2 regions of the Lentibacillus daqui genome follow, and region 1 is predicted to be linked to the other one. Evidence: a T-box and tRNA genes for the amino acid it is inferred to sense, from the RefSeq annotation. Region 1 holds a T-box; the other holds one or more tRNA genes.
The links. The T-box of region 1 lies ahead of glyQ (glycine--tRNA ligase subunit alpha). A T-box ahead of a tRNA ligase gene usually reads a tRNA of that ligase, here a tRNA-Gly.

Region 1 (6,260 bases):
TCTCCCGTTATTGGACCATTCGCTTTGACAATTTCTATAATCTGTTCCTGTCGATTCGATAATTCCACCCTTTCACCACCCACAATGTGTCATACTCTTATTTCAATAGTATAGACTATTTACAGTGAAAAGGAAAAAGAAAAGCGAAAATTCCTGTTATTGGCTGGCGTTGCAACAAGACCACATTGAAAATAGAAAACTTCCTGTTAGTTAGAAGTGTTGTTTCCAGCTTATTTTAGTCATGTCAGCATAATCATTGATCAAGGTTGCTATTGAATGGATTAAGGCTAAGCGATTTTCACGGATTGTTTCATCCTTGGCCATCACCATATTATGCTCAAAGAAATTATGAATGGCGTCAGTCAAACTGCTTAATTCCTTCAGAGCTTGTTCAGCTTCAAGGCTTTCATTTGCTGTCTTGTAAGCTGTTATAACTTCTTGATATTTCTTATATAAAAATGCCTCTGAAGGTGTTTCAAATAACTCGACATCCACCTCTTTTTTATCAGCTTTTTTGGCGATATTCAAAACACGGGTGAATGCCTCCTCTGTAGGTTTAAAGACTTCCTGACCCCGTTTATCCGAAAGTATGCGTGCTTTGGAAATCGTATATCCAACGATCCCTAATCTATTTGCCAAAACAGCCTGAATAATATCGGGTTCAATTCCCGCTTCTTTTAACAAATATGTCGCCCGTAACCGTAAAAATTCATCCAGTTCTTTTTTCACCAATTCAGCTTCGGCTTGTTCAATATCCAGTGTCCGATATAGTTGCTGTGTCATATCCAACAACTGCCACACGGGGATTTTCCAGTTTTCATGCTGCAAAATTTTTAAGATACCAATTGCCTGACGTCTTAAACCATACGGATCCTGTGAACCCGTTGGTACCAAACCAACAGAAATACAGCCAACAATTGTATCTAATTTATCAGCAACACTAACAATTGCACCTTCTGTCGTTTCCGGTAGTTCACCTGCTGCATGACGAGGTTGATAATGCTCGGCAATTGCTTTGGCAACTGTATGATCTTCTCCAAACAAAATAGCATACTTTTCCCCCATCACACCTTGTAAATCAGTGAACTCATCGACCATATTTGTCACCAAATCAAATTTGCTAATTTCTGCCGTTCTGATAGCTCGTTGCTTTTGAAAAGCATCTATCCCTAAAACATCAGCAATTTGTTTCGTTAAATAGACAACACGTTCAACTTTATCATGAATCGTACCCAATTTCTCTTGAAATACGACTTTTTGCAGTTTTTGCAAATAGAATGAAATCGAATGTTTCTGATCTTCATCATAGAAAAATTGTGCGTCTGAGAGTCGGGCTTTCAACACTTTTTCATTTCCCTTTACGACGGTTTTCAGTCCCTGATTATCCCCGTTTCTAACACCAACAAAATAAGGTAATAACTCATCCGACCTTGACTTTACTGGGAAATAACGCTGATGTTCCTTCATCGATGTAATAAGTACTTCTGATGGCAATTGCAAAAATGATTGGTCAAACTCACCGATGAAAACGGTAGGATATTCCACCAGATTCCTCACCTCCGCAAGCAGATCAGCTGCAATTGGAATTTGTATCTCTTTTTGGCTTTCCAGTGTGCGAATTCCCTCTGTAATCATTTTCTCACGTTTATCCGGTTCAACGATAACAAAGTTTTCCGCAAGTTTTTCAACATACTCTTTGGGATGACCAAGTTCAATCACATCCCCAAGGAAACGGTGCCCACGCGTTTGTCGGCCAGTAGTGACATCAGCAATAGTAAAAGGGATAACTTTCTCGTCATATAGTGCCACAATCCAGCGTATAGGGCGGACATATTTTAGTGATTCCTTTCCCCAATGCATATTTTGTGGGAATTTGATGGACTCAATGATTCCTTTGAATGACGGCAGCATCGATATGGATCGGCTGCCTTCAATATGTTTTTTTACAAAGATGTAACTTGTCCCGTTTACATCCTTAGTATAAATATCATCTACCGTTTTACCCTGACCTTTGGTAAATCCAATTGCCGCCTTTGTCCAATTTCCATCCGCATCCTTGGCTATTTTTAACGCAGGGCCTTTTGCCTCTTCCTCAAGCATCGCCTGTTCTTCCGCCATATCCTTTATCAATACTGCAAGTCTTCTTGGGCTCGAATAAGAAACAACAACTGAAAAAGAGATGCGCAATTCATTCAACCATTTTTCCGTCTTATCACGGAGCTGCTTTTCCGCATCATCAATGAATCGTGCCGGCATTTCCTCTAAACCAATTTCAAATAACACATCCTTGGCCATTATTTTGTCTCCTCCTTCAGCATTGGAAATCCCAATTCTTCCCGTTTGGCAACATATGCTTTAGCAATACCCCTTGCCAGATTACGAACTCGGCTGATATATCCAGTGCGTTCAGTAACCGATATGACCCCTTTGGCATCGAGCAGGTTAAAGGTATGTGAACATTTTAATACATAATCATATGCCGGAAAGATCAAGCCTTTTTCTATTGTCGTTTTTGCTTCCTGTTCATACATGGAAAATAATTTAAACAGCATATCTGTATCTGATTCTTCAAATGTATAGGTAGAATGCTCGTATTCCGGCTGCAGAAAGATATCCTTTACAGTCACGCCATCAGTCCATTCCAAATCAAACACATTTTCCTTATCCTGAATATAAGATGCTAATCGTTCCAAACCATATGTTAATTCGACCGCGACAGGATTAGTGTCAAGACCACCAATTTGTTGAAAATAGGTAAACTGGGTGGTTTCCATACCATCAAGCCATACTTCCCATCCCAGCCCTGCGGCACCAAGCGTCGGATTTTCCCAATTGTCCTCCACAAAACGGATATCATGTTCTAATGGATCAATTCCAAGTGCAATCAGGGAATTGAGATACAGATCCTGAATATTTGCCGGGGACGGCTTCATAATCACTTGAAATTGATGGTGCTGATACAAACGATTAGGGTTTTGACCGTATCGGCCATCAGCAGGACGGCGTGACGGTTCCACATAAGCGACATTCCATGGTTCCGGTCCCAAACTTCTAAGCAATGTCATCGGCGACATCGTTCCCGCCCCCTTTTCGACATCATAAGCTTGCATTAAAATACAATTTTGATCTGACCAATGTTTCTGCAATGTTAAAATCATTTGTTGAATGTTCATTAGTATCGTTTTACCTCCTTATTGATACACAAAAAACCGTCCCTATGTCTAAACATGACATAGGGACGGTTTTACCGCGGTTCCACCCTATTTGCTCTTGTCCGCCAAGAGCCACTTTATTAAAATGCTCGGGAGCGCCTTTCCTTGTAGTCCTATATCCAGCTTCCACCATCCTGGATTCGCTATAATAGTAAGCAACAAGTACTTTTTCTCCGTCACCGCATTCTTGTACTGTTTCAAAGTCTGTACAAATCATACTTTATTTCTTCGTACGTGTCAATGATGTTTATTTCAACTTATCCAACTGGCGGGAGTTTGACACCTAAAAACTTAAAAAATGGATAAAAGCCTTGATGCGGCTTTATTTTTTGTCAATTTTTCCTTTTTATCCTTTCGTAACATTTCGTAATATGGTATAATGTAGATAACTAAAGCTGGTTTAAGGAGCGATTATGTGCGCATTAAAGTCAGTCGTTCTAAAAATTCTACATCTTATTTTGTGATTAAGGATATTTATCGAAACAATAAAAGAACAACCAAAGTTGTTGAATCCTTGGGAAATCACGAAGAAATTTTAAAAAAACATCCTGGCATAGATCCCTACACCTGGGCAAAAGAATATGCCAAAAAATTAACACTAGAAGAAAAAGAAAATAATCACAAAATCATTGCGAAATACAATCCCGACAAGCAAATTGAGCGAGATAAACAAACGCTCTTCAATACTGGTTATCTTTTTTTACAATCTATTTATCACGAGCTGAAACTGGATAAAGTTTGTCAGGAGATCTCACAAAAATATGAATTTGAATATGATCTCAACGAGATTCTCACGCGTCTTCTCTATTTGCGCGTTCTGCATCCCACTTCTAAAAAAGGCACATTTGAACACGCAAAGGATTTACTAGAACCCGCACATTTTCAGACACATCAAATATATCGGGCCCTCAACGTCCTCGAAGAACAATCAGATTTTATTGAGGAAAAAGTTTATAAAAATAGCTTGAATGTCGTCGGGCGGAACACACAGGTTCTTTATTATGACTGCACTAATTTTTTCTTTGAGATTGAAGAAGAAGATAGCCTGAGGGAATATGGCGTTTCGAAAGAAAATCGCCCGAATCCAATCGTTCAAATGGGATTATTTATGGATGGATCTGGCCTCCCACTCGCTTTCAGTATGAACCCCGGGAGTGCCAATGAACAACCAACGTTGAAGCCCTTGGAAAAACGCATTTTAAAAGACTTTAATCTTTCCAAGTTTGTTGTATGCACGGACGCTGGTCTTTCTTCGAATGGTAACCGGATATACAACACCTATGGAGAACGTGCATTTGTGACCACACAATCGATTAAAAAACTAAAGAAATTTCTTAAGGAGTGGGCTTTAGATCCAGAAGGATGGCGAATACCTGGGAGTAATAAAAAAATAAACTTGAATGATATCCGTCAGCTCGAAAATGACAAAAGAACCTATTATAAAGAGCGATGGATAAAAGAAAATGATTTGGAACAAAAGTTAATTGTCACCTATTCACCTGTTTATGAACGATATCAATCATCCATTCGGGAGAAACAAATTGAGCGAGCGATCAAAAAAATAGAGAAGCCCGCCTCTTTGAATAAACCGCATCAAAATGATCCGAAAAGGTTCATAAAATCCACCCATGTGACGGATGATGGGGAAATTGCGGATAAAGCCCAAGTGGTTTTGAATCAAGAACAAATAGAGAAGGAATCGATGTATGATGGGTTTTATGCGGTATGTACCAATCTGGAATCTCCCATTGAGGAAGTGATCAAAATTAACCAGGGGAGATGGGAAATTGAAGAGACATTCCGCATATTAAAAAGTGAATTCCGGACTCGACCTGTTTATTTACAAAGAGAATCCCGCATAAAAGCACATTTTCTGACATGCTTTCTGTCCCTATTGATGTATCGTATTTTGGAAAAAAAGGTAGATGAACGTTTTACTTGCCCTGAACTAGTCAGTACATTGAGGAATATGAACATGCGTGAGTTAGATGGTGAAGGATACATACCAGCATTTACTCGAACAGAAATTACGGATGCATTGCATGATGCATTTGGCTTTAGGACTGACTTCGAAATAGTAACCCAAAAAAACATGAAAAAAATTTTAAAACAAACCAAAAAAGGAAAATAGTACGCAGTTTTAGGCTCTAAAAAAGCCGCCAAAAGTGTTGATTTTACAGCACTTGAGGCGGTTTTAGGTGTCAAAGATGAGATCATACTTTATTTCTTCGTACGTGTCAATGATGTTTATTTCAACTTATCCAACTGGTTTAAAAACTTTTTTGATTTTATGTAATATCCACCATAATGGTCATAATATGCATCAAGTATTTGCCGCAATTTGGCAATGTTTTCGTCTTTCATGGTAATCGTACCTATACGCTCAAGTCCCACACTGGCAAACAAATGTAACAATCGTGCAAGCAAATCAGAAATTGAAAAAGCAAGCTGATCCAAATGCATACATCGCTTGCATAATAGTCCACCTTCAGCGACAGAAAAAGAAAAAGGGTTCTCGGTACTGCCACAGTTTACACAATGATGAACAATTGGTGCAAAACCGCCTTTTTGAAATAATTTCATTTCATACATCATGACTGGAATATCATAGGACACATTTTCAGCAATCCAGTCCATTGTTAAAAGAAGTTGATCATAAATAAACCGGTCAGGGGATTTTTCATCTATTAATTTATCGGTTAGTTCAAGGATATATGCTGCATAAGCCGTTTTGATGATGTCTTCGCGGATCGGACGTAATGAATAGATGATTTCTCCTTGTTGAATCGTGCTTAACCCAGAGTGTACATAAACTAAAAATTCTCCATAAATTAATGGCTGCGTAACAGCAGCCATTCTACTTTTCGGTTTTTTTGCTCCTTTGGCAATCGCGGCAAATTTGCCGATTTTCTTACTAAATATTGTAACGATTTTATGTGTTTCACCATAATCCTGTGTTTTGATTACGATGCCTTCAATTTTTTCCAGCACATGTTTCACCTTTCTTTGGCAAAATCTAATGTAAAGTGGTTAAAAATGGTATGTGCT
Region 2 (6,260 bases), 1.5 Mb from region 1:
ACGATCGTATGCAAGGTTAAGTGGAAGACACGGAGCCGTAGCGAAAGCGAGTCTGAACAGGGCGTTTGTAGTATGCGGTCGTAGACCCGAAACCGTGTGATCTACCCATGTCCAGGGTGAAGGTCAGGTAACACTGACTGGAGGCCCGAACCCACGTATGTTGAAAAATGCGGGGATGAGGTGTGGGTAGGGGTGAAATGCCAATCGAACACGGAGATAGCTGGTTCTCTCCGAAATAGCTTTAGGGCTAGCCTCAAGAAAGGGAAGTACTGGAGGTAGAGCACTGATTGGACGAGGGGCCCTCACCGGGTTACCGAATTCAGTCAAACTCCGAATGCCAGCTACTTGATCTTGGGAGTCAGACTATGGGTGATAAGGTTCATAGTCGAAAGGGAAACAGCCCAGACCGCCAGCTAAGGTCCCAAAGTATACGTTAAGTGGAAAAGGATGTGGCGTTGCTTAGACAACCAGGATGTTGGCTTAGAAGCAGCCATCATTTAAAGAGTGCGTAATAGCTCACTGGTCGAGTGACGCTGCGCCGAAAATGTACCGGGGCTAAACGTATCACCGAAGCTGCGGATTGTTCTGAAAGAACAATGGTAGGAGAGCGTTCGAAGTGCTGTGAAGTCAGACCGTGAGGACTGGTGGAGCGCTTTGAAGTGAGAATGCCGGTATGAGTAGCGAAAAAAGAGTGAGAATCTCTTTCACCGAATGCCTAAGGTTTCCTGAGGAAGGCTCGTCCTCTCAGGGTTAGTCGGGACCTAAGCCGAGGCCGACAGGCGTAGGCGATGGACAACAGGCAGATATTCCTGTACCACCTCATGACCGTTTGAGCAATGGGGAGACGCAGAAGGATAGGGAAAGCGCACCGATGGATGTGTGCGCCCAAGCAGTAAGCGAGTTGGATAGGCAAATCCGTCCAGCAATCGCAAGCTGTGATGGGGAGTGAAAATGGTCACGAAGTTCCCGATTTCACACTGCCAAGAAAAACCTCTAGCGAGGTCACAGGTGCCCGTACCGCAAACCGACACAGGTAGGCGAGGAGAGAATCCTAAGGTGATCGGGAGAACTCTCGTTAAGGAACTCGGCAAAATGACCCCGTAACTTCGGGAGAAGGGGTGCTTCTTGCATGAGAAGCCGCAGTGAATAGGCCCAAGCGACTGTTTAGCAAAAACACAGGTCTCTGCGAAGCCGAAAGGCGAAGTATAGGGGCTGACACCTGCCCGGTGCTGGAAGGTTAAGGGGAAACGTTAGCTCACAGGAGCGAAGCGTTGAACCGAAGCCCCAGTAAACGGCGGCCGTAACTATAACGGTCCTAAGGTAGCGAAATTCCTTGTCGGGTAAGTTCCGACCCGCACGAAAGGTGCAACGACTTGGGCACTGTCTCAACGAGAGACCCGGTGAAATTATACGATGCGTGAAGATGCGCATTACCCGCGACAGGACGGAAAGACCCCGTGGAGCTTTACTGTAGCCTGATATTGCATGTTGGTACAGCTTGTACAGGATAGGTGGGAGCCATTGAAACCGGAGCGCCAGCTTCGGTGGAGGCACCCGTGGGATACCACCCTGGTTGTACGGACATTCTAACCCAGAACCGTGATCCGGTTCGGAGACAGTGTCAGGCGGGCAGTTTGACTGGGGCGGTCGCCTCCTAAAAGGTAACGGAGGCGCCCAAAGGTTCCCTCAGAATGGTTGGAAATCATTCGCAGAGTGTAAAGGCACAAGGGAGCTTGACTGCGAGACCTACAAGTCGAGCAGGGACGAAAGTCGGGCTTAGTGATCCGGTGGTTCCGCATGGAAGGGCCATCGCTCAACGGATAAAAGCTACCCCGGGGATAACAGGCTTATCTCCCCCAAGAGTTCACATCGACGGGGAGGTTTGGCACCTCGATGTCGGCTCATCGCATCCTGGGGCTGTAGTCGGTCCCAAGGGTTGGGCTGTTCGCCCATTAAAGCGGTACGCGAGCTGGGTTCAGAACGTCGTGAGACAGTTCGGTCCCTATCCGTCGTGGGCGTTGGAAGTCTGAGAGGAGCTGTCCTTAGTACGAGAGGACCGGGATGGACACACCGCTGGTGTACCAGTTGTTCCGCCAGGAGCATAGCTGGGTAGCTACGTGTGGCAAGGATAAGTGCTGAAAGCATCTAAGCATGAAGCCTCCCTCAAGATAAGACTTCCCATCACTTCGAGTGAGTAAGATCCCTCAGAGACGATGAGGTTGATAGGTCCGAGGTGGAAGCGTGGTGACACGTGGAGCTGACGGATACTAATCGATCGAGGACTTATCTATATTATTTGATTCGTTGATACCATCTTCTCTTATTTAGTTTTCAGGATATAAAAACATTTGCATTTTTTATTAGAAATGCATATAATATATCTTGTCCTTGTTTTTAACACTTCTGTAAAGAGAAGATAAACAAGGTGATCATATCTAAAGGTCTGGTAGCCATAGCGGAGAGGTCACACCTGTTCCCATGCCGAACACAGCAGTTAAGCTCTCCAGCGCCGATGGTAGTTGGGGCTTTGCCCCTGCAAGAGTAGGACGCCGCCGGGCTTACATATATCCAGGAGGATTAGCTCAGCTGGGAGAGCACCTGCCTTACAAGCAGGGGGTCGCAGGTTCGAGCCCTGCATCCTCCACCATTTCTTTTTGAATATTATAACGCCGGCCTAGCTCAATTGGTAGAGCAACTGACTTGTAATCAGTAGGTTGGGGGTTCAAGTCCTCTGGCCGGCACCATTAATTATTCAGAGCCATTAGCTCAGTCGGTAGAGCATCTGACTTTTAATCAGAGGGTCGGAGGTTCGAATCCTCCATGGCTCACCATTAGTTACGCGGGTGTGGCGGAATTGGCAGACGCGCTAGACTTAGGATCTAGTGTCTTTTGACGTGGGGGTTCGACTCCCTTCACCCGCACCATGATTATGTGCGGAAGTAGTTCAGTGGTAGAACACCACCTTGCCAAGGTGGGGGTCGCGGGTTCGAATCCCGTCTTCCGCTCCAATTCCCATGCCGGGGTGGCGGAATTGGCAGACGCACAGGACTTAAAATCCTGCGGTAGGTTACTACCGTGCCGGTTCGAGTCCGGCCCTCGGCACCATATGCGCCCGTAGCTCAATTGGATAGAGCGCTTGACTACGGATCAAGAGGTTAGGGGTTCGACTCCTCTCGGGCGCGCCATTTAACGGGAAGTAGCTCAGCTTGGTAGAGCACATGGTTTGGGACCATGGGGTCGCAGGTTCGAATCCTGTCTTCCCGACCATTTAAAAACGGGGCCTTAGCTCAGCTGGGAGAGCGCCTGCTTTGCACGCAGGAGGTCAGCGGTTCGATCCCGCTAGGCTCCACCAACTTCAATAATTTAAAAAGTTATTGACAACAATCAATAAAGTTGCTATACTAATCAAGTCGCCAAAAACGAAGGCGATCAGAAATTTGCTCTTTGAAAACTGAACAAAACAACCAGTATGTAACAGATGTCAGAGGTTGAGGTTAGAAGTTAGATCAATTGATTTGATGGAAAACGCAGACCCTGGAATCAATTTTTGCAGCTAAGAATTTAGATAAAATTAATTGGTGTTAATTTTATCACAAACTTTTTTGGAGAGTTTGATCTTGGCTCAGGACGAACGCTGGCGGCGTGCCTAATACATGCAAGTCGAGCGCGGGAAGCAAGTGGATCCTCATCTGAGGTGACACTTGTGGAACGAGCGGCGGACGGGTGAGTAACACGTGGGCAACCTGCCTGTAAGATCGGGATAACTCGCGGAAACGTGAGCTAATACCGGATAATACTTTTTCCTGCATGGGAGGAAGTTGAAAGATGGCTTAGGCTATCACTTACAGATGGGCCCGCGGCGCATTAGTTAGTTGGTGGGGTAAAGGCTCACCAAGGCGACGATGCGTAGCCGACCTGAGAGGGTGATCGGCCACACTGGGACTGAGACACGGCCCAGACTCCTACGGGAGGCAGCAGTAGGGAATCTTCCGCAATGGACGAAAGTCTGACGGAGCAACGCCGCGTGAGTGATGAAGGTCTTCGGATCGTAAAACTCTGTTGTGAGGGAAGAACAAGTATTGTTCGAACAGGGCAGTACCTTGACGGTACCTCACCAGAAAGCCCCGGCTAACTACGTGCCAGCAGCCGCGGTAATACGTAGGGGGCAAGCGTTGTCCGGAATTATTGGGCGTAAAGCGCGCGCAGGCGGTCTTTTAAGTCTGATGTGAAATCTTGCGGCTTAACCGCAAGCGGTCATTGGAAACTGGAGGACTTGAGTGCAGAAGAGGAGAGTGGAATTCCACGTGTAGCGGTGAAATGCGTAGAGATGTGGAGGAACACCAGTGGCGAAGGCGACTCTCTGGTCTGTAACTGACGCTGAGGCGCGAAAGCGTGGGTAGCGAACAGGATTAGATACCCTGGTAGTCCACGCCGTAAACGATGAGTGCTAGGTGTTAGGGGTTTCCGCCCCTTAGTGCTGAAGTTAACGCATTAAGCACTCCGCCTGGGGAGTACGGCCGCAAGGCTGAAACTCAAAAGAATTGACGGGGGCCCGCACAAGCGGTGGAGCATGTGGTTTAATTCGAAGCAACGCGAAGAACCTTACCAGGTCTTGACATCCTCTGATGACGGTAGAGATACCGAGTTCCCTTCGGGGACAGAGTGACAGGTGGTGCATGGTTGTCGTCAGCTCGTGTCGTGAGATGTTGGGTTAAGTCCCGCAACGAGCGCAACCCTTAATCTTAGTTGCCAGCATTAAGTTGGGCACTCTAAGGTGACTGCCGGTGACAAACCGGAGGAAGGTGGGGATGACGTCAAATCATCATGCCCCTTATGACCTGGGCTACACACGTGCTACAATGGATGGAACAAAGGGCAGCGAAGCGGCGACGCATTAGCTAATCCCATAAAACCATTCTCAGTTCGGATTGCAGGCTGCAACTCGCCTGCATGAAGCCGGAATCGCTAGTAATCGCGGATCAGCATGCCGCGGTGAATACGTTCCCGGGCCTTGTACACACCGCCCGTCACACCACGAGAGTTGGCAACACCCGAAGTCGGTGAGGTAACCTTTTGGAGCCAGCCGCCGAAGGTGGGGCCAATGATTGGGGTGAAGTCGTAACAAGGTAGCCGTATCGGAAGGTGCGGCTGGATCACCTCCTTTCTAAGGATTATATTACGGAACGGGAAGTTTATTCCTAAGACATACTCGGTTGTTTGGTTCAGTTTTGAGAGAGTAAATCTCTCTATTTGTACCTTGAAAACTAAATAAGAGCAAGACAAACAACGACATCAACTTTTAAAGTTCTTAAATATAGTTAAGTGAAAAAGAGCGCACGGTGGATGCCTTGGCACTAGGAGCCGATGAAGGACGGGACTAACACCGATATGCCTCGGGGAGTCGTAAGTAGACTGATCCGGGGATTTCCGAATGGGGGAACCCGCTGCTCGTAATGGAGCAGTACACCTATCTGAATACATAGGGTAGGTGAGGCAGACCCGGGGAACTGAAACATCTCAGTACCCGGAGGAAGAGAAAGCAAACGCGATTTCCCAAGTAGCGGCGAGCGAAACGGAAACAGCCCAAACCAACAGGCTTGCCTGTTGGGGTTGTAGGACACTCCAATGGAGTTACCAAGAAATTCTTTAGATGAATCGATCTGGAACGATCAGCCATAGCGGGTAAGAGCCCTGTAATCGAAAGAGAATTTCCTCCGGAGTGGATCCTGAGTACGGCGGAACACGTGGAATTCCGTCGGAATCCGGGAGGACCATCTCCCAAGGCTAAATACTCCCTAGTGACCGATAGTGAACCAGTACCGTGAGGGAAAGGTGAAAAGCACCCCGGGAGGGGAGTGAAAGAGAACCTGAAACCGTGTGCTTACAAGTAGTCGAAGCCCGTTAATGGGTGACGGCGTACCTTTTGTAGAATGGACCGGCGAGTTACGATCGTATGCAAGGTTAAGTGGAAGACACGGAGCCGTAGCGAAAGCGAGTCTGAACAGGGCGTTTGTAGTATGCGGTCGTAGACCCGAAACCGTGTGATCTACCCATGTCCAGGGTGAAGGTCAGGTAACACTGACTGGAGGCCCGAACCCACGTATGTTGAAAAATGCGGGGATGAGGTGTGGGTAGGGGTGAAATGCCAATCGAACACGGAGATAGCTGGTTCTCTCCGAAATAGCTTTAGGGCTAGCCTCAAGAAAGGGAAGTACTGGAGGTAGAGCACTGATTGGACGAGGGGCCCTCACCGGGTTACC

Region 2: it encodes a tRNA-Gly, which carries the amino acid that the T-box ahead of glyQ (glycine--tRNA ligase subunit alpha) is inferred to sense. The anticodon was not compared.

Annotation. Positions count from the first base shown of each region.
Region 1 covers NZ_CP114176.1:1,628,686-1,634,945, reverse strand. Annotated here, with positions in the region: gene ccpN (transcriptional regulator CcpN) at 1-68, opposite strand, end outside; gene glyS (glycine--tRNA ligase subunit beta) at 211-2,295, opposite strand; gene glyQ (glycine--tRNA ligase subunit alpha) at 2,295-3,173, opposite strand; T-box leader at 3,232-3,401, opposite strand; gene O2S85_RS08190 (IS1634 family transposase) at 3,628-5,343, shown strand; gene recO (DNA repair protein RecO) at 5,460-6,203, opposite strand; gene O2S85_RS08180 (YqzL family protein) at 6,259-6,260, opposite strand, start outside.
Region 2 covers NZ_CP114176.1:85,368-91,627, forward strand. Annotated here, with positions in the region: rRNA gene O2S85_RS00435 (23S ribosomal RNA) at 1-2,291, shown strand, start outside; rRNA gene rrf (5S ribosomal RNA) at 2,443-2,558, shown strand; tRNA gene O2S85_RS00445 (tRNA-Val) at 2,572-2,647, shown strand; tRNA gene O2S85_RS00450 (tRNA-Thr) at 2,669-2,744, shown strand; tRNA gene O2S85_RS00455 (tRNA-Lys) at 2,756-2,831, shown strand; tRNA gene O2S85_RS00460 (tRNA-Leu) at 2,840-2,924, shown strand; tRNA gene O2S85_RS00465 (tRNA-Gly) at 2,934-3,008, shown strand; tRNA gene O2S85_RS00470 (tRNA-Leu) at 3,017-3,105, shown strand; tRNA gene O2S85_RS00475 (tRNA-Arg) at 3,109-3,185, shown strand; tRNA gene O2S85_RS00480 (tRNA-Pro) at 3,191-3,267, shown strand; tRNA gene O2S85_RS00485 (tRNA-Ala) at 3,277-3,352, shown strand; rRNA gene O2S85_RS00490 (16S ribosomal RNA) at 3,600-5,164, shown strand; rRNA gene O2S85_RS00495 (23S ribosomal RNA) at 5,317-6,260, shown strand, end outside.